One region of the Pseudomonas sp. BIC9C genome, then DNA from elsewhere that is predicted to be linked to it. Evidence: predicted binding sites of a transcription regulator. Region 1 holds the regulator's gene; each other region holds the start of a gene.
What was found. Region 1 encodes FliA, which starts transcription of late flagellar genes. Its sites were predicted from a motif close to CTAAAGTTTNNNNNNNNNNNGCCGNTAA; they were not measured.
Positions count from the first base shown of each region.

Region 2: flgM (flagellar biosynthesis anti-sigma factor FlgM) is a predicted target of FliA. The motif match lies at 1,012-1,039, and genes of this name have one in related genera.
Region 3: motA (flagellar motor stator protein MotA) is a predicted target of FliA. The motif match lies at 3,001-3,028, and genes of this name have one in related genera.
Region 4: RS887_RS10895 (methyl-accepting chemotaxis protein) is a predicted target of FliA. The motif match lies at 932-959, and genes of this name have one in related genera.

Region 1 is NZ_JAWDGM010000001.1:632,006-637,046, reverse strand. It holds partial or broken gene flhA (flagellar biosynthesis protein FlhA) at 1-1,090, shown strand, start outside; gene flhF (flagellar biosynthesis protein FlhF) at 1,102-2,430, shown strand; gene fleN (flagellar synthesis regulator FleN) at 2,547-3,377, shown strand; gene fliA (RNA polymerase sigma factor FliA) at 3,374-4,114, shown strand; gene RS887_RS03120 (chemotaxis response regulator CheY) at 4,282-4,653, shown strand; gene RS887_RS03115 (protein phosphatase CheZ) at 4,675-5,041, shown strand, end outside.
Region 2 is NZ_JAWDGM010000001.1:985,573-990,613, forward strand. It holds gene RS887_RS04680 (chemotaxis protein CheV) at 1-66, opposite strand, end outside; gene flgA (flagellar basal body P-ring formation chaperone FlgA) at 150-908, shown strand; gene flgM (flagellar biosynthesis anti-sigma factor FlgM) at 1,076-1,402, shown strand; gene RS887_RS04695 (flagellar protein FlgN) at 1,451-1,918, shown strand; gene RS887_RS04700 (flagellar brake protein) at 2,012-2,758, shown strand; partial or broken gene RS887_RS04705 (MFS transporter) at 2,818-4,201, opposite strand; gene RS887_RS04710 (glutamine synthetase family protein) at 4,272-5,041, opposite strand, start outside.
Region 3 is NZ_JAWDGM010000002.1:507,307-512,347, reverse strand. It holds partial or broken gene rsgA (small ribosomal subunit biogenesis GTPase RsgA) at 1-1,002, shown strand, start outside; gene motB (flagellar motor protein MotB) at 1,055-2,077, opposite strand; gene motA (flagellar motor stator protein MotA) at 2,081-2,932, opposite strand; gene RS887_RS12265 (HDOD domain-containing protein) at 3,099-4,637, shown strand; gene rhdA (thiosulfate sulfurtransferase) at 4,680-5,041, shown strand, end outside.
Region 4 is NZ_JAWDGM010000002.1:177,748-182,788, forward strand. It holds gene RS887_RS10890 (Na+/H+ antiporter family protein) at 1-820, shown strand, start outside; gene RS887_RS10895 (methyl-accepting chemotaxis protein) at 1,000-2,682, shown strand; partial or broken gene RS887_RS10900 (IS110 family transposase) at 2,988-3,933, shown strand; gene RS887_RS10905 (metallothionein) at 4,095-4,250, shown strand; gene RS887_RS10910 (hypothetical protein) at 4,278-4,556, opposite strand; gene RS887_RS10915 (DUF6555 family protein) at 4,590-4,817, opposite strand; gene RS887_RS10920 (helix-turn-helix transcriptional regulator) at 4,964-5,041, shown strand, end outside.

The sequences.
Region 1 (5,041 bases):
TGCTGCCGTCGCCGGCCCGCGCCCAGGAAACCAAGGAGCTTGGCTGGGATGATGTGACGCCCATCGACATGATCGGCCTGGAAGTGGGTTATCGCCTGATTCCGTTGGTGGACCGCAACCAGGGTGGCCAGTTGCTCGCGCGGATCAAGGGGGTGCGCAAGAAGCTGTCCCAGGATCTCGGCTTCCTGATGCCGACCGTGCATATCCGCGACAACCTCGACCTGGCGCCAAGTGCCTATCGCCTGACCCTCATGGGGGTGATCCTGGCCGAAGCGGAGATTTACCCGGATCGCGAGCTGGCGATCAATCCGGGGCAGGTCTACGGCACGCTCAATGGCATTACCGCCAAAGATCCGGCTTTCGGCCTGGAGGCGGTCTGGATCGAAATCAGCCAGCGCGCCCAGGCGCAATCCCTCGGTTATACGGTGGTCGATGCCAGTACAGTAGTGGCTACCCACTTGAACCAGATACTCTACAAGCACTCCAGTGAACTGATCGGTCACGAAGAAGTGCAGCAACTCATGCAATTGCTGGGCAAAAGCTCGCCGAAACTGGCCGAGGAGCTGGTGCCGGGCGTGGTTTCGCTGTCGCAGCTGCTCAAGGTGCTGCAAGCGCTGTTGGCCGAACAAGTGCCTGTTCGCGATATCCGCAGCATTGCCGAGGCCATCGCCAACAATGCCGCCAAGAGTCAAGATACCGCCGCGCTGGTGGGGCTGCCGTGCGTGTTGGCGTATCCCGTGCAATCGTCCAAAGCATTGTAGGCACTGAGTCGGAGCTGCCAGTCATCACGCTGGAGCCAAGGTTGGAACAGATATTGCTCAATAGTCTGCAGAAGGCAGGACAAGGCTCGGAAGAGGGCGTTCTGCTGGAGCCAAGCATGGCTGAGAAGTTGCAGCGCTCGTTGATCGACGCGGCGCAGCGTCAGGAGATGCAAGGTCAGCCGGTGATTCTGCTGGTGGCCGGTCCGGTTCGCGCGATGCTCTCGCGATTTGGCCGGCTCGCAGTCCCGGGTTTGCACGTGTTGGCTTACCAGGAAATCCCTGACAACAAGCAAGTGACCATCGTTGCGACAGTAGGGCCCAACGGCTGAGGTAGTGGTTTATGCAAGTTAAGCGTTTTTTCGCCGCCGATATGCGTCAGGCCATGAAGCTGGTTCGCGATGAGCTGGGCGCTGATGCCGCCATTATTGGCAACCGCCGGATCGCCGGGGGTGTCGAACTGACGGCTGCGCTGGACTACAAGTTGTCGGCGCTGGCGCCGCGTGTTCCGAACATGGAGCTCGAAGACGAGTTGCGCAAGACTCAGTCGCGGATCGTCACCGCCCAGGCCGAATTGAGCCTGCGTGGCGAGGGCGAGAGCGACAAGAGCACCAACCGCCAGTTGTTCGCCGGCTTGCCGTTGACCGCCGCCGAGCCACTGATTGAGCCGACGTACGCCGAACCCCGTCGCCCTGCACCGGCCGCTGCGCCAGCGGCCGGTGGCGTAGACCCGCGCGCGTTCGACTCGATGCGTTTCGAGCTCAACAGCCTGCGCGAACTCATGGAAGTGCAGCTTGGCTCGCTGGCCTGGAACCAGCTGCAAGGCAGCCGTCCGGACCAGGCCAACCTCTGGCGGCGCCTGCAACGCATCGGCCTGTCAGGCCCGCTGTCGCGCGACCTGCTGGCAATGATCACGGAAATCGAAGAACCTCGTCAGGCCTGGCGCATGTTGCTGGCGCACCTGGCGCGCATGATCGTTACCCCGGAAGTCGAGCCGCTGGAAGAGGGCGGAGTGATCGCCATGGTCGGCCCTGCCGGCATGGGCAAGACCACCACCCTGGCCAAATTGGCTGCCCGTTACGTGCTCAAGTATGGCGCGCAGAACATTGCGCTGGTGAGCATGGACAGCTTCCGCATCGGTGCCCAGGAGCAGCTCAAGACCCTGGGGCGCATTCTCAATGTGTCGGTGACCCACGTCGATCCGGGCCAGTCCCTGGTGCAGGCGCTGGAACCCTTGCTGCGCAAGCGCGTGGTGCTGATCGATACCGCGGGCCTGCAGGCCAGCGATCCGGCCCTGCGCATGCAGCTCGAAAGCCTGGCCGGTCGCGGCATCCGTTCAAAAAATTATCTGGTCCTGGCAACCACTAGCCAGAAACAGGTTCTAACGGCCGCTTACCACAGTTACAAGCGTTGCGGGCTAGCTGGCTGCATCCTGACTAAACTGGATGAGACGGCAAGCCTGGGCGAGGTGTTGAGCCTGGCCATCAGTCATGAGTTACCCGTGGCCTACCTGACCGATGGCCCGCGGATTCCGGATGATTTGCATCTGCCGCGCCGTCATCAGTTGGTCAGTCGCGCCGTCAGCGTGCAAATGCAGGAAGAACCCAGCGAAGAAGCCATGGCTGACATGTTCGCTGATATTTACCACAGCCAAACCAAGCAGGTTGGCTAAGGTAGTAATGAACAGTTTTTGTACCTACATCGATGGTCTGCCATGCATTGTTCCGATTGCGAACGCGCAGCCAGTAATGTGGCCTCCGTCTATGCAAGACAAGGTAAAGAAATAACATGGGCAGCATGCATCCCGTACAGGTGATCGCGGTGACCGGCGGCAAAGGTGGCGTCGGGAAAACTAATGTGTCAGTGAACTTGTCCCTGGCTCTGGCTGAGCTTGGCCGGCGCGTCATGTTGTTGGACGCCGACCTGGGGCTGGCGAACGTCGACGTTCTGCTGGGCCTGACACCCAAACGTACCCTGGCCGACGTGATCGAGGGCCGCTGCGAACTGCGCGACGTACTGCTGCAGGGACCAGGCGGCATCCGTATCGTTCCGGCCGCATCCGGCACTCAGAGCATGGTGCATCTGAGCCCTGCGCAACACGCGGGCCTGATCCAGGCCTTCAGTGATATCGGCGACAACCTCGACGTATTGGTGATCGACACCGCTGCGGGCATTGGTGACTCGGTAGTCAGTTTCGTTCGCGCAGCCCAGGAAGTGCTGCTGGTGGTATGTGACGAGCCGACCTCGATTACCGATGCCTACGCCTTGATCAAGTTGCTCAATCGTGACTATGGCATGAACCGCTTCCGCGTCCTGGCCAACATGGCCCAGAGCCCGCAGGAAGGGCGCAACCTGTTCGCCAAGTTGACCAAGGTCACGGATCGCTTCCTCGACGTCGCCCTGCAGTACGTCGGCGCCGTGCCTTACGATGAAAGTGTGCGCAAGGCTGTGCAGAAGCAGCGCGCCGTCTACGAGGCTTTCCCGCGTTCCAAGTGCTCGCTGGCGTTCAAGGCCATCGCGCAGAAAGTCGATACCTGGCCGTTGCCTGCCAACCCGCGCGGGCACCTGGAGTTTTTCGTCGAGCGCCTCGTGCAGCAAACAGCGGGACCCGTGCTATGACAGCAAGCGGTTACAACCTCTACAAGCGATCGGCGCGTGATGCGCAGTACGAGCTGATCGAGCGTTACGCGCCGCTGGTTAAACGCATTGCTTACCACTTGCTGGCGCGCTTGCCGGCCAGTGTCCAGGTCGAAGACCTGATCCAGGCCGGGATGATCGGCTTGCTTGAAGTGTCGACCAAATACGACGCCAGCAAAGGCGCCAGTTTCGAGACGTACGCGGGCATTCGAATCCGCGGCGCCATGCTCGATGAAGTGCGCAAGGGGGACTGGGCGCCACGTTCGGTTCACCGCAATACGCGCATGGTCAGCGATGCGATTCGCTCGATTGAAGCGAAAACCGGCCGTGACGCTAAAGATCACGAAGTTGCGGCCGAACTCCAATTGAGTCTCGACGATTACTACGGAATTTTGAACGACACCCTGGGCAGCCGGTTATTCAGTTTCGACGATCTGTTGCAGGACGGCGAACACGAAGGGCTGCACGAGGATGGCGCGAGTGCTCATCTCGAGCCGTCACGCGATCTGGAAGATGAACGCTTCCAGGCTGCGCTGGCGGATGCGATTGCCAATTTGCCGGAGCGTGAGCGACTGGTGTTGGCGCTGTACTACGACGAAGAGTTGAACCTCAAGGAAATCGGTGAGGTCCTGGGGGTCAGCGAATCGCGGGTCAGCCAGTTACACAGCCAGTGCGCGGCCCGTTTGCGGGGGCGTTTGGGGGAGTGGCGAGCGCGCTGAAGGCAGTGTGGGGACACTGCGAACGAGGCTGGTGTGGTGTTGAACTGCGCCGGTCGCGATCTGTTGTGCTCCAGACAGTCATTGAGTGCTTTGCCGGATTGATTGAAATGGCGCGTCCAGGTGCTGGGCGCGTTTAAGACTGCTTGGAGGTCGAATTGGACAAGAACATGAAAATCCTCATCGTTGATGACTTCTCAACGATGCGGCGGATCATCAAGAACCTGCTGCGTGACCTTGGGTTCACCAACACCGTCGAGGCCGACGATGGCACTACCGCCATTCCGGTGCTCAACAGCGGAAGCATCGACTTTCTGGTAACGGACTGGAACATGCCTGGCATGACCGGTATCGATCTGCTGCGCCACGTGCGTGCCGATGAAAAGCTCAAGCACCTGCCGGTGCTGATGGTGACCGCTGAAGCCAAGCGCGAGCAGATCATCGAAGCGGCCCAGGCCGGCGTTAACGGCTATGTGGTCAAACCCTTCACGGCCCAGGCGTTGAAAGAAAAAATCGAGAAGATTTTCGAACGCATCGGTTGATGAGTGCGCCACGGGGGAGCTATGGGCAATAACGAAACTTCATTGGGCGATTTCGAATCGACCCTGAAAAAACACGCCGTCGAATTGGTCGCGAGCCTTGAAAAGGGCAAGTTCGGCGACGCGGTGCAATTGATCCATGAGCTCAACCAGACCCGTGACCGCGGCCTGTATCAGGAAGTGGGCAAGCTCACTCGCGAACTGCATAGCGCGATCGTCAATTTCCAGATTGACCCGCACATGCCGCAAGCCGAAGAAGTGTCGCAGATCACCGATGCCACCGAGCGTCTGGGGTATGTGGTCAAGCTGACCGAAGCCGCGGCCAACCGCACCATGGATCTGGTGGAAAGTGCCACGCCGCTGGTCAATGGCCTGGCGGATGAAGCCCAGG
Region 2 (5,041 bases), 350 kb from region 1:
CAGCTCCAGGCGATTCTGCCCCACCAGTTGCGTGCGCTGGTTTACCGAATCCATTACACCAGCCATGCCCAGACTCCTACACCAACGCCAAGTGTTGTTGCGACGCGCCTTCATCACTAAACGGCACGGCGCTTGCTTTTTTAATCGTTATGAACACAGAACCGACATTTTTTCGACGCCTGACCACACCCTGCCGCAAATGGCTCGGCGTGCTGGCGGCTGTTTGCCTGTTCAACGCTGGCAGCCCTGCCCTTGCTGACGCGGTTACCTTGCCTGACATGCTTATCGGCGTCACTCAGGGCTTTCTTGAATTCACCGTAGAAGACTATCTCGCCACCAGTCAAACGGAAGGTCGCTACGAGATCCAGGTCAACCCGCTCGATCCGCGCATGCACATGCCGATGTGCGACAAGGAATTGACAGCAACCCTTGAGAGCCCCAAGCCGCTGGGACGGGTCACGGTCAAGGTCCGCTGCGAGGGCGCGGCCCCCTGGACCGTCTTCGTGCCCGCTCAAGTCCGGCTGTTTCGCGATGTCGTGACCACCGCCCGACCACTGCGCCGCGCCGCCATTGTCGAGCCTGGGGATGTGGTCCTGCGCGAGCGCGATATCAGCCTGATCAGCCAGGGCTACCTGACCTCCCTTGATCAAGCGGTCGGGCAGCGACTGACCCGACCAACGGTCGCCGACCAGGTGATTACCCTGGTGCACATCGAACAGGCCGAGGTCATCCGCAAGGGTGATCAGGTAGTGATTACCGCCCGCAGCGGTACGCTCAGCGTGCGCATGCCGGGCGAAGCCCTGTCAAACGGCAGCCTGAGCGAACAGATCCGGGTGAAAAACCTCAACTCCCAGCGAGTCATCAAGGCGCAGGTCATGGCGCCGGGGCAGGTGGAAGTGTCCATGTAAGGCTCTCGGTTCACCGGAATGTGGCGCTTGCCGCGGCTGTTCCCTAGACTGTGCTCCATGCAGGGCAAGCGCTGACGCGCGCGAGGTTCATTGATAAATGGACCTAAAGTTTTCCAGGGAATGGCCGAAACCATGGCAAGCGTCCAAATTCCCAGAGGTTTTTTATCATGGTCATCGATTTCAGCCGTTTGAACAGCTCCTCGTCCCTTACGGGCAGTACACGTACCAGCGCCAGCAAGGAAAGCGCCGAAGCCGGCAAATCCGCGCCGCTGGAGTCCGCGGCCGAACAGGCCGGTACCGTCAAAAGCGGGGAATCGGTACACCTCAGCGAAGAGGCTCAACAGTTGCAGAAGGTCACTGACAAGCTGCGCGATCAGCCTGCCGTCGACAAAGCCCGCGTGGCCGAGTTGAAAGCAGCGATTGCCGATGGCAGCTATAAGGTCGACAGCAACCGTGTAGCCAGCAAACTGCTCAACTTCGAAGCCCAGCGCTAGGCCACCGCCGGCGCCAGGCTTTTGGACGCTTAAAACCCAAGGCCAGCCATGCACGACACTCATTTACTGCAACTGATCACCGACGACTTTGCTCCAGCGCAACACTTGCTGGAATTACTGCAGACCGAATCCCTCGCATTGCATGGCCGCGACATGCCATTGCTCGAGGACATCCTGGCGCAGAAACAGGCATTGGTCGTCTTGCTCGAACAGCATGGCCGCAAGCGCAGTGAAGTTCTCGCCAGCCTCAACCTGCCGACCAACCGTGCCGGTCTTGAGCAATTGGCCAGTCAGTCGAGCATTGGCGACCAGTTGCTGGCGCAAAGTGACGTGTTGACCGATCTCCTGGCCCAGTGCCAGGCCATCAACGCCAACAACGGTCAGTCGATCCTCACTCAGCAGGCCGCTACGGCCACCCAGCTGAAAATCCTCACCGGCGGTGAAACCCCGGCGCTTTACGATGCCAGCGGTACATTCTCCAAGCTTGCCAAGCCACGCCCGCTCAGTCAGGCTTAGCCCGCTCGATGAGCCCGCTCTATCCAAGACGCGAAAGATGCTGGCAAAATGCTGGCTAGCCGTAGTCAAATTTTGTCTGGAGATTGATTAACCGTGTCCAATGCCTTATCCGTGGATGATGCTCCGCAGCCACCCAAGGTGCTCTCCACGCCCTTGGAAATCTCCGGCAACCTGCGCCAGCTGCTCGAAAGCCATGACCCGCTGATCATCACGTTCCACGAGCGCAGCCAGCGCTTCCAGAGCTATCTGGTGGATCTTGACCGTGACAGCAACATGATCGCCCTGGACGAAATGATCCCCCGCGATGGCGAGCGCTACCTGCTGGCGGGCGAACCGTTCAAGGTCGAAGGCTTCCACGAAGGCGTGCGCATTGCCTGGGAAAGCAACGGCCAATTGAACATCGACGAATCCGGTGGCAGTCGCTGCTATCGCGGCACCCTGCCCGATGAAGTGGTGTACCACCAGCGCCGCAATGCGTTCCGTGCGGCACTGAAGCTGGCACAACTGGTCAACGTCAACCTCGACGGCGAAAAGCTCAAGGCTCCCATCAGCGGCAAGTTGCTGGATATTTCCGCGACCGGCTGCAAACTGCGTTTCGACGGCGACATCACTGACAGCCTGCAACTGGGCCAGGTGTACGACCGCTTCAGCGCCGACCTGCCCTTTGGCAAAATGACCGCTCCGGTCGAATTGCGTTATCTGCACTTCGAAGAAAAGATTTCCACCACCTTCGCCGGCGTTCGCTTCCACAACATGAGCGGCCTGGTGCAGCGTCAGGTCGAACGCTTCGTCTACCAGTTGCAACGCGAAGCACGCCGCTTCGACAAAGACGACATCTGATAGAGCGCCAAAAAAAACGGGTAGCCCTTGCGGTGACTGCCCGTTTTTGTGCCCGGGATTTAAGGCCTGACCTCGCTGAGGTTTGGGTCCCGCCCTGCATCAGGATCTTCCGGCGGCTGATCGGATTCAGTTTCGGTGACAGTTTCAGGTTCTGATTCAGGCTCTGGCCCGGTATTCACCGGAGTGTGCATCTGATCCTGCACCACCTGCTCGTCAACACGCGGGTCGAGGCAGGCCACCAGCGGTGAGCTCGTCATGTTGTCCGGCATGGCCACGTGATGCAGCGGCGCATCTTCCACCTGATGCAGGTTGGTCACCGCTTTCGGGCGAATCCGCCACACCAGTACCAGCGCGAAGAAACTGAAAAACGCATAAAGCATCTGGCTGCCGAACAACTTCATCAGCACGCCTGCCACCAGCGGCCCGATACTCGCGCCAACGCCATAGGTCACCAGCAGCATTGCCGTCAGGGACACCCTGCGATCGCCTTCGACATGGTCGTTGGAGAACGCGACCGCCAACGGATACAGGCAGAACTGCACCAGCGAACAGACGAAACCGGCGACAAACAGAATCTCCAGCGGCACCTGCGGCATGATCGCCAACGGTAATGCCGCCAGGGCCAGGCTGAATGCAAAACTGCGGATCAACACGGCCCGATCGTAGCGGTCGGACAACCAGCCCAACGGCCACTGCACCACCAGCCCGGCAAAAATGCAGCACCCCATGAACAAGCCGACCTGCTCCGTGGACAACCCTTGCTGCGAGGCATACAGCGGCGCCAGACCGTAGAACGAACCGACGATCAGGCCTCGCCCCGAGCACCGTGCTCAATGACTGTGGCACGCGCTTGATAAAGAACCGTGGTTCCATGGGCGCCGGATGCAAGGGTGCAGGGTGAATACGCCGGGTCAGGGCCACGGGCACCAGGCACAGGGCGAAACACAGGGCGACCAGCATCAGCAGCTCCAGCCCCAGCGCCGGGTGCATGACCAGAATCAGCTGCCCCATCACCAGGCCCAGGTAAGAGGCGATCATGTAACCGCTGAACACCAACCCGCGCTGCCTGGCTTCGGCCTGCTCGTTCAGCCAGCTCTCGATCACCATGTACTGGCACATCATGCCGAGGCCGACGATCACCCGCAGGAACAACCAGGCCGGCAGCCAATCGATCAGGCCATGGCCCAGCACCGCCGCGCCGACAATCCCGGCACAGGCCGAGTAGGCCCGGATATGCCCGACCCTGGCAATCAACCGGTGACCGATCTTGCCCCCCAGCACCAGGCCGAAGTAGTTGGCCGCCATCAATGCACCGACCCACAGGCTGTCGACATGATCGGCAGCCAGGCGCAAGCCCAGGTAAGTACTCAACAGGCCCGAGCCGATCAACATCATCAGCGAGGCGAAATACAGCGCTCGAAAGGATTTCCAGATTTGGCGCATCGGCGTTCCGAGCGGCTCCTTGCAGTGAGAATCGGCTATCGCTAAACGATAGCCGGATGTCGACGGATCGTCAGGCCTGGGCTGCTAAAACACGCCTTTCCCAGGGAGTAATTTCATCCTGGAAACTGCTCAGCTCCAGGGTCTTCGAAGCAATGTAGCCTTCGATGAATTCCGCACCGAACAGTTCCTTGGCCAGCTGGCTACGTTTCAGACGCTCAATGGCCGCATGCAAGGTACACGGCAACGAAAGATTGTCCGGCACTTCGAATTCACCCTGGATCGGCGCGCTCGGTTCCAACGCGTTCTCGATACCATGCAACCCTGCCGCCAGGCTTGCGGCAATCGCCAGATACGGATTGGCATCGGCGCCCGGCAAGCGGTTCTCGACCCGACGGGCCACCGGCAGACTGGCCGGAATGCGCAGGCCGGCCGCCCGGTTGTCGTGGGACCAGCAGGCATTATTCGGTGAGGCGTAAGGGTGGCACAAGCGCTGATAGGAGTTCACGTTCGGCGCAAACAGCGCGGTGAAGTCGGCCATGCACGCTTGCTGACCAGCAATGAAATGGCGGAAGGTGGCCGTCTCCTGCCCCGCCTCATCACTGAACACGTTGCGCCCCGAATCGATCTCGACGACGCTCTGGTGGATGTGCATCGAACTGCCCGGCGTATGCGCCAACGGCTTGGCCATGCACACCACGCTCAGACCATGCTTGAGGGCAACTTCCTTGAGCAAGTGCTTGAACAGGAACGTCTGGTCGGCCAGCAACAGCGGATCACCATGCAGCAGATTGATCTCGAACTGGCTGACGCCCATTTCGTGCATGAAGGTATCGCGGGGCA
Region 3 (5,041 bases), on a different contig from region 1:
ACTGGCGCATCGAAAAGATTCAGGGCGAACGCGCTGCCCGCGCCGCCAAACGCGAGTCCTCGGCTGTCGAGGCACTTGAGGGCGGCGATCTGGGCCCGGAACAGCACGGTCTGGTGATCGCGCACTTCGGTGTGCAGGTCGAGGTCGAGGCCCGCGACGGCGAACTGGCCGGCCAGGTGTTCCGTTGCCACCTGCGCGCCAACCTGCCGGCGCTGGTGACCGGCGATCAGGTGGTGTGGCGTGCCGGCAACCAGGGCATCGGCGTGATCGTGGCGCAACTGCCGCGCAACACCGAGCTGTGTCGCCCGGACAGCCGTGGTCAGCTCAAGCCGGTGGCAGCCAACGTCGACATGATCGTCATCGTGTTTGCACCGCTGCCCGAACCCCACGCCAACCTGATCGACCGCTATCTGGTGGCGGCCGAGCATGCGGGCATCAAGCCGCTGTTGCTGCTGAACAAGTTCGACCTGATCGACGAACACAACGCCCCGGCGCTCAATGCCTTGCTCGCGGTGTACCGCACCCTCGGCTATCCGGTGCTGGAAGTGTCGGCGCACCACGGCAATGGCATGGAGCAATTGCAGGCGCAACTGGACGGGCGCATCAGCGTGTTCGTCGGCCAGTCCGGTGTCGGCAAGTCGTCGTTGGTCAACAGCCTGCTGCCGGATGTCGAAACCCGCGTCGGCCCGCTGTCCGAGCTGTCCGGCCAGGGCACTCACACCACCACTACCGCCCGGTTGTTCCACTTCCCCGGCGGCGGTGAGCTGATCGACTCCCCGGGAATCCGCGAATTCGGCCTGGGCCACGTCAGCCGTGCCGACGTCGAAGCCGGCTTCATCGAATTCAATGACCTGCTCGGTACCTGCCGCTTCCGTGACTGCAAGCATGACCGCGAGCCCGGTTGCGCCCCTGCTCAAGGCCCTTGAAGACGGCCGCGTGCAGCAGCAACGGATGAACAGCTATCGCTCGATCATCGCCAGCCTGCCGGAAAACGGCTACTGAGCCGCTTCCCGCAGACATGAAAAAGCCGCGATCATCGCGGTTTTTTCATGGGTCACTGTTTGGGCGCGCTACCCGGTTTTGGCGCCGGATCGTCAAACAGATTCAGCCGCTCGCGAAGTTCGTGGGCCGGTAGCGGCTCCTTGTCCGCTGGCAACGCGTTTGGGTCAGCCGGCGCGGCAGGCGCTGTGCCGGGAGCGCCTTGCGAGGCATCTGGAGCCGGCTCCGCGCCTTGGGAACCTTCGATGGCGCGCTGGGCTTTTTTGGTCAGCACGATGATGTCGATACGGCGGTTGACCGGATTGAACGGGTGCTCGCGGTCGAACAAGGCCGACGAAGCATAACCGACGACCCGCGCCACCTGACTGTCCGGATAGCTGCCCGCCACCAGCGCGCGACGTGCCGCGTTGGCACGGTTGGCCGAGAGCTCCCAGTTACCGAAGTCACCGGTCCCGGTGTATGGCTTGGCATCGGTGTGACCGCTGATGCTGATCTTGTTCGGCACCGCCTTGATGGTGTCGGCCATGGCCAGCAGGATGTCTTCGAAATACGGCTTCAGACGGGCCGAGCCTGAGTCGAACATCGGCCGGTTCTCGGCATCCACGATCTGGATACGCAGGCCGTCCGGGGTGATCTCGAACATGATCTGGTCTTTGAATTTCTGCAGTTGCGGGTTCTCTTCGACCTTGTTCTGCAACTCTTGCAGCAACAGCTCGAGGCGCTCCTTCTCGACCATCTCGGCCATACCTTCGACCTGCTCGGCATCGACGGTCACCTTGTCCGGCTGTGGCTGGGACTTCACCTCGGGGTTGAGGGTGTTTTCCGGCGCCAGGGTCGGCGTGCCACCCAGATCGATGATGTACGGCGTGCCGCTTTCGGAAAAGCCGATCGGATCCTTGAAGTAACCGGCGATGGCGATCTTCTGTTCCGGTGTTGCGGTGGACAACAGCCACAACACCAGAAAGAACGCCATCATCGCCGTGGCGAAGTCGGCGAAGGCGATTTTCCAGGCGCCCCCGTGATGCCCGCCGGCGTAGCGCTTGACGCGCTTGATGATTATCGGTTGGTTATTTTCCATGGCTTAACGACCGCGAACCGCTTGTTCCAGCTCAGCGAAGCTAGGACGGTGCGCCGGGTACAGAACCTTGCGCCCGAACTCCACGGCCAGCGATGGCGGCATACCGGAAGCCGAAGCCACCAGCGAGGCCTTGATGGCTTCGTAGACGTTCAGCTCTTCCTTGGCATCGTGGGCCAGGGAGTGAGCCAGCGGGCCGAAGAAACCGTAGGCGGCGAGAATACCGAAGAAGGTACCGACCAGTGCCGCACCCACGTGCAGGCCGATGGACTTCTGGTCACCTTCACCCAGCGAAGCCATGGTCACCACGATACCCAGTACCGCCGCGACGATACCGAAACCGGGCATGGCGTCGGCGATGCCGTTGACCGCGTGGGATGGATGCTCCAGGTCTTCCTTGAGGCTGAACAGCTCCATGTCGAACAGGCCTTCCAGCTCGTGCGGAGCCATGTTGCCGGAGGACATGATCCGCAGGTAATCGCAGATGAACGCAGTCATGCGCTCGTCCTTGAGCACCGCCGGGTACTTGGCGAAGATCGGGCTCGCGACGGCATCTTCAATGTCACCTTCGATGGCCATCATGCCTTCACGGCGGCTCTTGTTGAGGATCTCGTAGATCAGGCCCAGCACTTCAAGGTAGAAGCCGTGGTTGAAACGTGAACTGAACATGCCCAAGGACTTCTTGAGCACGTGCATCGTCATATGACCAGGGTTGGCCTGCAGGAATGCGCCGAGGGCCGCACCGCCAATAATCATGACCTCGAAAGGCTGGATCAGGGCGGCAATCTTGCCGTGGGAAAGCACGTATCCGCCGAGCACGCTCGCGAATACGACGATGATGCCGATAATTTTAGCCATAGGTAGGAGAGCACTTACTGAGTCGGGTTCAAGGTCATATTCGGAAGTTAAAAAATCTCTTCTTCTACTTATCGGCAAAACTGCGCCAGACTAAAGCCCGTTCAGGCGAAAAGCCAATTTGACCCACTCCGGGCCCGGGTAATGCTGATGATGATCGCCTCCAACCATGGTTAACGAAACGAACGTTCCAACGCCAAAACCGACGACGATCGAGGGCTGGGTCAAGCTGCTCGATGGCGTACGCCTTCCCGTCCCGCAAGCCAGCCACGACCTTGTCTGCAAGGCCATCCGCGACAATCGCAGCTCGCTGCGTGACATCGCCGACCTCATGCAAGGCAGCCCGGCCCTGGCCTTGAGCGTGATTCGCGAAGCCAACCGGCACTCCCACGGCAGCATGACGGAGCCGGCGGAAAACCTCGAGATCGCGATCAATCGCCTTGGCCTCAAGCGCACCGAAGAGCTGCTCGCACGCTTGCCCGCCGTACCCCAGTCCGACATTCCCAAAGCCTTGCGTCAGCTGCAGATGATCAGCCAGCACGCGACCCAACAGGCCAACGGTTTTTTTGCCAGTCGCCTGGCACGCCTGTGGCAGGACATCCACTGGGGTAGCCTGCTGTTCCTTTCGCCCCTGTGGCCGTTGGCGCTAACCCATCCAGAACTGCTCGAAGACTGGGAACTGCGGGTCATCCATAAAGGCGAATCGGCACGCAAAGTCGAGCGGCAACTGTTTGGTGTACGTCTGCTGGGCATCGGCCAGGCATTGGTGGAGATCTGGCGCTTGCCGATCTGGGTACAACAAGGCTATCGACTGTTGCTCACTGAACAGCGGGAACTGGTGAAAGTCCTGCGCATTGCCCGTGACAGCGAGCACCCATTGCGCCAGCAGAACCGCCTCGATGACAACCCGACCCTGCGCCGCTGGCTCAATCAACCGGCCAATACCGTGTTGCTGGCCAACGGCTTGGCGCTGTCGGCGCAGCACGCCTGGGACAGCCCGCACAGTGAGCGCTGGCAGTACCTGACCAGCCTTTACCTGCAAATGCCGATGGACGAGGTGCAGCAGCAACTGCATCAGCAAGCCGCCAACAGTGCGCGCCAGCATGCCATGCCCGATCTCTGGCACCCCGCCGAATCGCTGATCTGGCCGTGGGGCATGAACCGTATCCACGCCGGACTGCTGCCGGCCGCGGCACCCACCGCCGAAGATCTGGCGAAATGGCGCAAGCAATGCGCCGAACTGCTGGTCGAGCCGAGCCGTTTCACCAACGCCATGCACCTGACCATCGCCGCCCGGGACGCCCTTGCAGCCTGCGGCATGCGTCGGGTGATGATCCTGATGGCCGACCGCACCCACGCCAACCTGCGCGTGCACCAGACGGCCGGCCTGCCGAAAGAGGCGGCCGGGCTGAACTTCGTGGTCAGCCAGAGCAACGTGTTGCAACGCTTGCTCGCGCAACAGGCCCAGGTCCGCCTGACGCCAGCCAACAACGCGCAATTCTCGGCCCTGCTGCCCAACAACCTGCGCTCGCAGTTCAGCGGCGAACACCTGCTGCTGCGTTCGCTGGTCAACAATGGCCGGGTGATCATGATCGTCGTGGCGGATCAGGGCGGTGGGCCGTTTTCGGAAATTTCCGTACAAGCCTTCGGCAAAACCGCACAATGCATCGAAAAAGCCCTGCACAGCTTTAGCAACCGAGGCCAATAAGCTGCGCTACAATCCTCCCTTTTTGTGCTCTGGAGACCTCACATGTCTGACTTCTCTGGCTTGCCGCTGGTGATCGAGCCGAGCGACTTGCTCCCTCGTCTCGACGCCCGCGAACTGATTCTGGTGGACTTGACCAGTGCCGCCCGCTACGCCGAAGGGCACATTCCCGGCGCGCGCTTTGTCGATCCCAAACGCACGCAACTGGGTCAGGCGCCCGCCCCGGGCCTGATGCCCCCGCAGGCAGCACTCGAAACGTTGTTTGGTGAGCTGGGACACAACCCCGACGCGGTCTACGTGGTGTATGACGACGAAGGCGGCGGTTGGGCCGGACGCTTTATCTGGCTGCTGGATGTCATCGGCCACAGCAAGTACCACTATATCAACGGCGGCCTGCCGGCCTGGCT
Region 4 (5,041 bases), on a different contig from region 1:
CAACATCTTCCTCAATGAAATCCTGCTGGCCAACGTCGCCCGCAGCGGTGTGGACATCAGTGGCATCAATGTCACCCACGCCATGGGCATTCCGGCCCTGGGCATGGTGGCGGGCCTGCTGATAGCGTTTGTCAGCTATCGCAGGAAGCGTGTCTACGACCTGGCAAAGATCGAGCAAGTCGAGCAAGTGGCGGTGCAATACAACCCGCTGAGCCTGATGGTGGCCGGCGTGGCGATCGCGGCGGCGTTCATCATTCAGTTGTTGCTCGATTCTATGATTATCGGGGCACTGGTCGGCTTCCTGATTTTCTCGGTGTCGGGCATCGTCAAATGGCGCGACACCGATGACCTGTTCACCGAAGGCATGAAAATGATGGCGATGATCGGTTTCATCATGATCGCCGCCTCGGGGTTTGCCGAAGTGATGAAGGCCACCGGTGAGGTGCAGACGCTGGTCGAGTCGTCGGCGTCGTACATCGATCACAGCAAGGGCATCGGTGCCTTGCTGATGCTGCTGGTGGGGCTGCTGGTGACCATGGGCATCGGCTCGTCGTTCTCCACCGTGCCGATTCTGGCGGCGATCTTCGTGCCACTGTGCGTGCAACTGGGCTTCAGCCCGCTGGCGATCGTGTGCATTGTCGGCACGGCCGGTGCCTTGGGCGACGCCGGTTCGCCGGCTTCGGACTCGACCCTCGGCCCGACCTCCGGCCTGAACATCGACGGCCAGCACCATCACATCTGGGACACCGTGGTCCCGACCTTCCTGCACTACAACCTGCCGCTGCTGGCGTTCGGCTGGGTGGCCGCGATGGTCCTTTAAACACCAATAACCCTGTGGGAGCGGGCTTGCCCGCGAAGACGGCGGCACATCCAGCATCGATGTGTCTGACACACCGCCTTCGCGAGCAAGCCCGCTCCCACATTGATCGCGTTCAACTTTTGACCGGGCGTGCCGTTAAAGCTGTTAACCACGCCAACAAAATCAAAAGAGTGAACGTCATGCGCATGAGCCTCAAGGCAAAAGTCCTGTCCCTTGCCGTCCTCCCGGTGTTGCTGTTTGCGCTGGTCATCAGCCTGACCACGCTGTTCATTCTTCAGGATCAGGCCCGCAAGGAAGTCGAGCAGACCCGCGAACGCCTGCTCAGCGATGCCAAGGCGACCTTGCAAAGCTACGTAGCCGTGGCCATGACCACGATCAAACCGCTTTACGACGCGGCCGCCCCCGGCGATCAGGCGGCGCGGGCCCAGGTGATCAAGCTGCTGTCGAGTATCACCTATGGCAAGGACGGCTACTTCTTCGGCTACGACTCCAACACCGTGCGCCTGTTCAAGGCCGGCAGCCCCGAAGGCGTGGGCCAGAGCTTCAAGGACAACCGCGATCCGAACGGTGTCTACGTCAACCGCGACCTGGTGAAAGTCGCCAGGGACGGTACGCACTACCTGCAATACAGCTCGCCATTACCCGGCAACACCCAGGTGCTGGTGCCCAAGCTCGGTTACACCGAATACCTGCCGAAGTGGGACATGGCGGTCGGTACCTCGGTCAACCTCGACGGCATAGAAGCGCAAGTGGCGGTGGTCGAAGCCAAGGTCCAGGAGCGCATGCAAGGCATGGTGCTGAGCATCGTCGGCGTGGCGGTCGTGGTGCTGCTGGTGATTGCCGTTGCCGGGATGTTGCTGGCCAACACCATTCTGCGTCCGCTGCATCTGATGAAAGCCAACCTCGACGACATCGCCGCAGGCGAGGGCGATCTGACCCGTCGCCTGACGCTCACCAGTCAGGATGAGCTCGGCGAGCTGGCCGGCTCGTTCAACCGTTTCGTCGACAAGATTCATGGGCTGGTACGGCAGATCACCGAAATGACCTCGCAACTGACCGGGCTGGTGAGTCAGGTGTCCGACCAGGCCCATCGCTCGGACCAGGCCATGGAGCGTCAGCGCCATGAGACCGATCAGGTGGCCACGGCGATCAATGAAATGTCGGCGGCGGCCCAGGAAGTGGCCAAGAGCGCGCAGAACGCCGCCGTGGCAGCCCAGCAGACCGACGAAGAAGGGCAGGCGGCCAAGCGGGTGGTGGCTGGCAGCATCGAGAAGATCCATGCGCTGGTGGACGACATCCGTACCAGCGGCGTGTCCCTCGACAGCCTGCAAAAAGACGTGTCGTCGATTGTCAGCGTGCTCGGGGTGATCCGCTCGATCGCCGAGCAGACCAACCTGCTGGCACTCAACGCGGCCATCGAAGCCGCCCGTGCCGGCGAGGCCGGGCGCGGTTTTGCGGTGGTGGCCGATGAAGTGCGGGCGCTGGCCAGCCGCACGCAAATCAGCACCCAGGAAATCCAGGGCATGATCGACCGCTTGCAGGCCGGCACCCGGTCGGCGGTGGAGGCGATGCGTCGCTCCAGCGAGGCTGGCGACGGCACCTCGGCCCAGGCCAACGAAGCGGGGGCTTCGCTGGACACCATGGCCCAGCTGATCGCGACCATCAATTCGATGAACGCGCAGATCGCCAGTGCCGCCGAAGAACAGACCGCCGTGGCAGAAGAGATCAATCGCAGCGTGCACCAGATTGCCGTGGCGGTGGATAACGTCGCCGACGAAACCCAGCTCGGCGCGCAAACCTCCCGTAGCCTGGCCGACCTGGGGCAGCGCCTGGGCACTCTGGTCGGGCAGTTCCGTATCTGACGGAACAGAGACAAGACCTGTGGGAGCGGGCTTGCCCGCGAAGACGGCGGCACATTCAACATTCATGTTGTCTGACACGCTGCTTTCGCGGGCAAGCCCGCTTGTATGGTAGGACTTGAAGGGAGGAGGAGGGACAAAGCCCGATTCTGACTGTTGACGCAGTACAGATCCGTGGGAGATTTCGCCCTCCTCCTTTCACCCAAGCGCCGATAAAGAATGCATCTGGCTAGACCGACGATAGGAACAAGCCTGCGCCTCTGGGTGAGCCCTTCAAGTGCTCAAAACCATATCCCGGAGGAAATTTAATGGCAATGCCGGTTTCTGTCTCAAAGCCGATCGCAGGCGTGGATGTCGCCAAGAATGAACTGGTGATTTATCACGCCGAACTTGACCTGCTTGAAACGATTCCCAACAACAAGGCAGCCATCAAGCAGTGGCTGAAGGACTTGCCGAGGACAGTGGCCATCGCCATTGAGTCGACCAATATCTATCACCTGGAGTTCGCCGATCTGGCCTACGAGGCCGGCTGCGTGATTTACATGGTGGGTGGCTATGAGCTGAGCCATTACCGCAAAGGGGTGAGTGTCCGCGCCAAAACCGACGCGCTGGATGCCAGGCTGCTCGCTCGCTACCTGAAGAACGAAGGTGACGATCTTCATCCCTGACCCCGCCATCACCGCTGTACCGTCAGCTCTTGAGCCTTTTTCGCCGCCGGGCGGCTCTGGTTCAGGCACGAGTGGGCCTGGTGCAAAGCTGGGCGAATGAACCGCTGTTGAAGACCGCTTTCGCCGAGCAAGTGAAATCCATGCAACAGCTTGAGGCGCTGGTCGAAAAGACGATTAAGGATTATCTGAAAGAAGCCGGTTTGCTCGGTCAGTTGAAGCGCTGTCTGAAAGTTGAAGGCATCGGATTTTTGACCGGAGCCCGCTTGATCGCAGCATTCCAGCGAGGCGATTTCAGAAACGCAGATGCCTTCATCGCCTTTCTGGGAATGGATTTGCGGGTGGCGAAGTCAGGACAAAAGACGGTCGCCGAAGCTTGACCAAACGAGGTGATCCGGAAGCTCGCCGACTTCTGCACAACGCAGCCATGTCGGCCAGTCGTACACCAGCCTGGAAAGATTTTTACGCGGCACAAAGAGCTCGAGGGTTCAGCACCACTCAGGCACTGGTGATACTGGCTCGCAAACTTGCTCGGGTCGTATTCGCCTTGCTCAAGGGGCAAAGCGAATACCAGTTAAAAGTCGGTTGAGGGCTTCCCTCAACCATAGAATCTCCCACAGGGATTGTGGCTGGAGTCGGCCAGGCGACCCGTCTGGCCGGATTTTCCGCACCTTTCAGGCCAACTCCTACACTGACAACACGGGTTGTACCTCAATCTCCCCGAAGATCAGCACCGAAGGAGTCAAATCCATGACCGACCGTAAATGCGATTGTCCGAAGTGTTCCTGCAAGCTCGGTGAACATCCGATCGTGCGTCACGGCAAGCACTATTGCTGCGAAGCCTGCGCCAAGCATCACGAGCATGGCGAGGAGTGCGCTTCCCAAGGCTGCAAGTGCGCCCACTGAAAACCACGGTACACGCAAAAGTGGAGCCTAGTCCGGCTCCACTTCCAGCCTGAGGCTGTCATCTTCGAGGCGTTCGCTGTGGCGGACGGTGCCCTGCAAGCGCCGCCCTTCGACTCGCAGCACCAGGGTCCTGGCTTGCTCCAGATCTTCCGGCAGTGGTGCCGGAATGCGTATGGCGAAGCAAAAGGCGTCATTTTCGACCTGTTCCAGTCCGATCCGGCACTCGGCGCTCCTGGTGATGCGGCCGAACGAGGTATCCAGACCGTAGTCCAGCTGTGCAGGGCTGTAGATGGGTGTTGCGCTCATGTCCCTTCCCCCGAACCTGATGGTTGCCGGAGATCAGTTCGCCGGCCGCCACTTGACGTTTTCCACGCCGAATTTTTCAGCCATCGGCTTGCTGGTCTTTTGCACCTTCTCGCGTCCAAACCGGGGGATTCGCCCCACCCCCGCGTCACAGCTCGCCCAATGCCAGGCTTCTGCGTTATCCATTTTTTCCAGTCGGATAATGAAAGATTTTGGAGCACCATGGAGGGTGTATTCGATGACGAATAATTTTGCACTGTTCATATAGCCCCGGTTCCTCCCTGTTGTACATAAAGGGATCGCGCTCCGTCAGGAAAATTCATTCGGATTGTCGGACGCCGGCGGTTGCTGGCGACACGTCCGGCGCCTCGTTACCATGGAGCTTTCCCGTACCCTAATGAACATAGACCATGGCCCTCGCCGCACCACCTGACCTGAGTGACACCGATGTGCCCGTGCAGCCGCTGGCTCGCACCTATCCGCGCGGT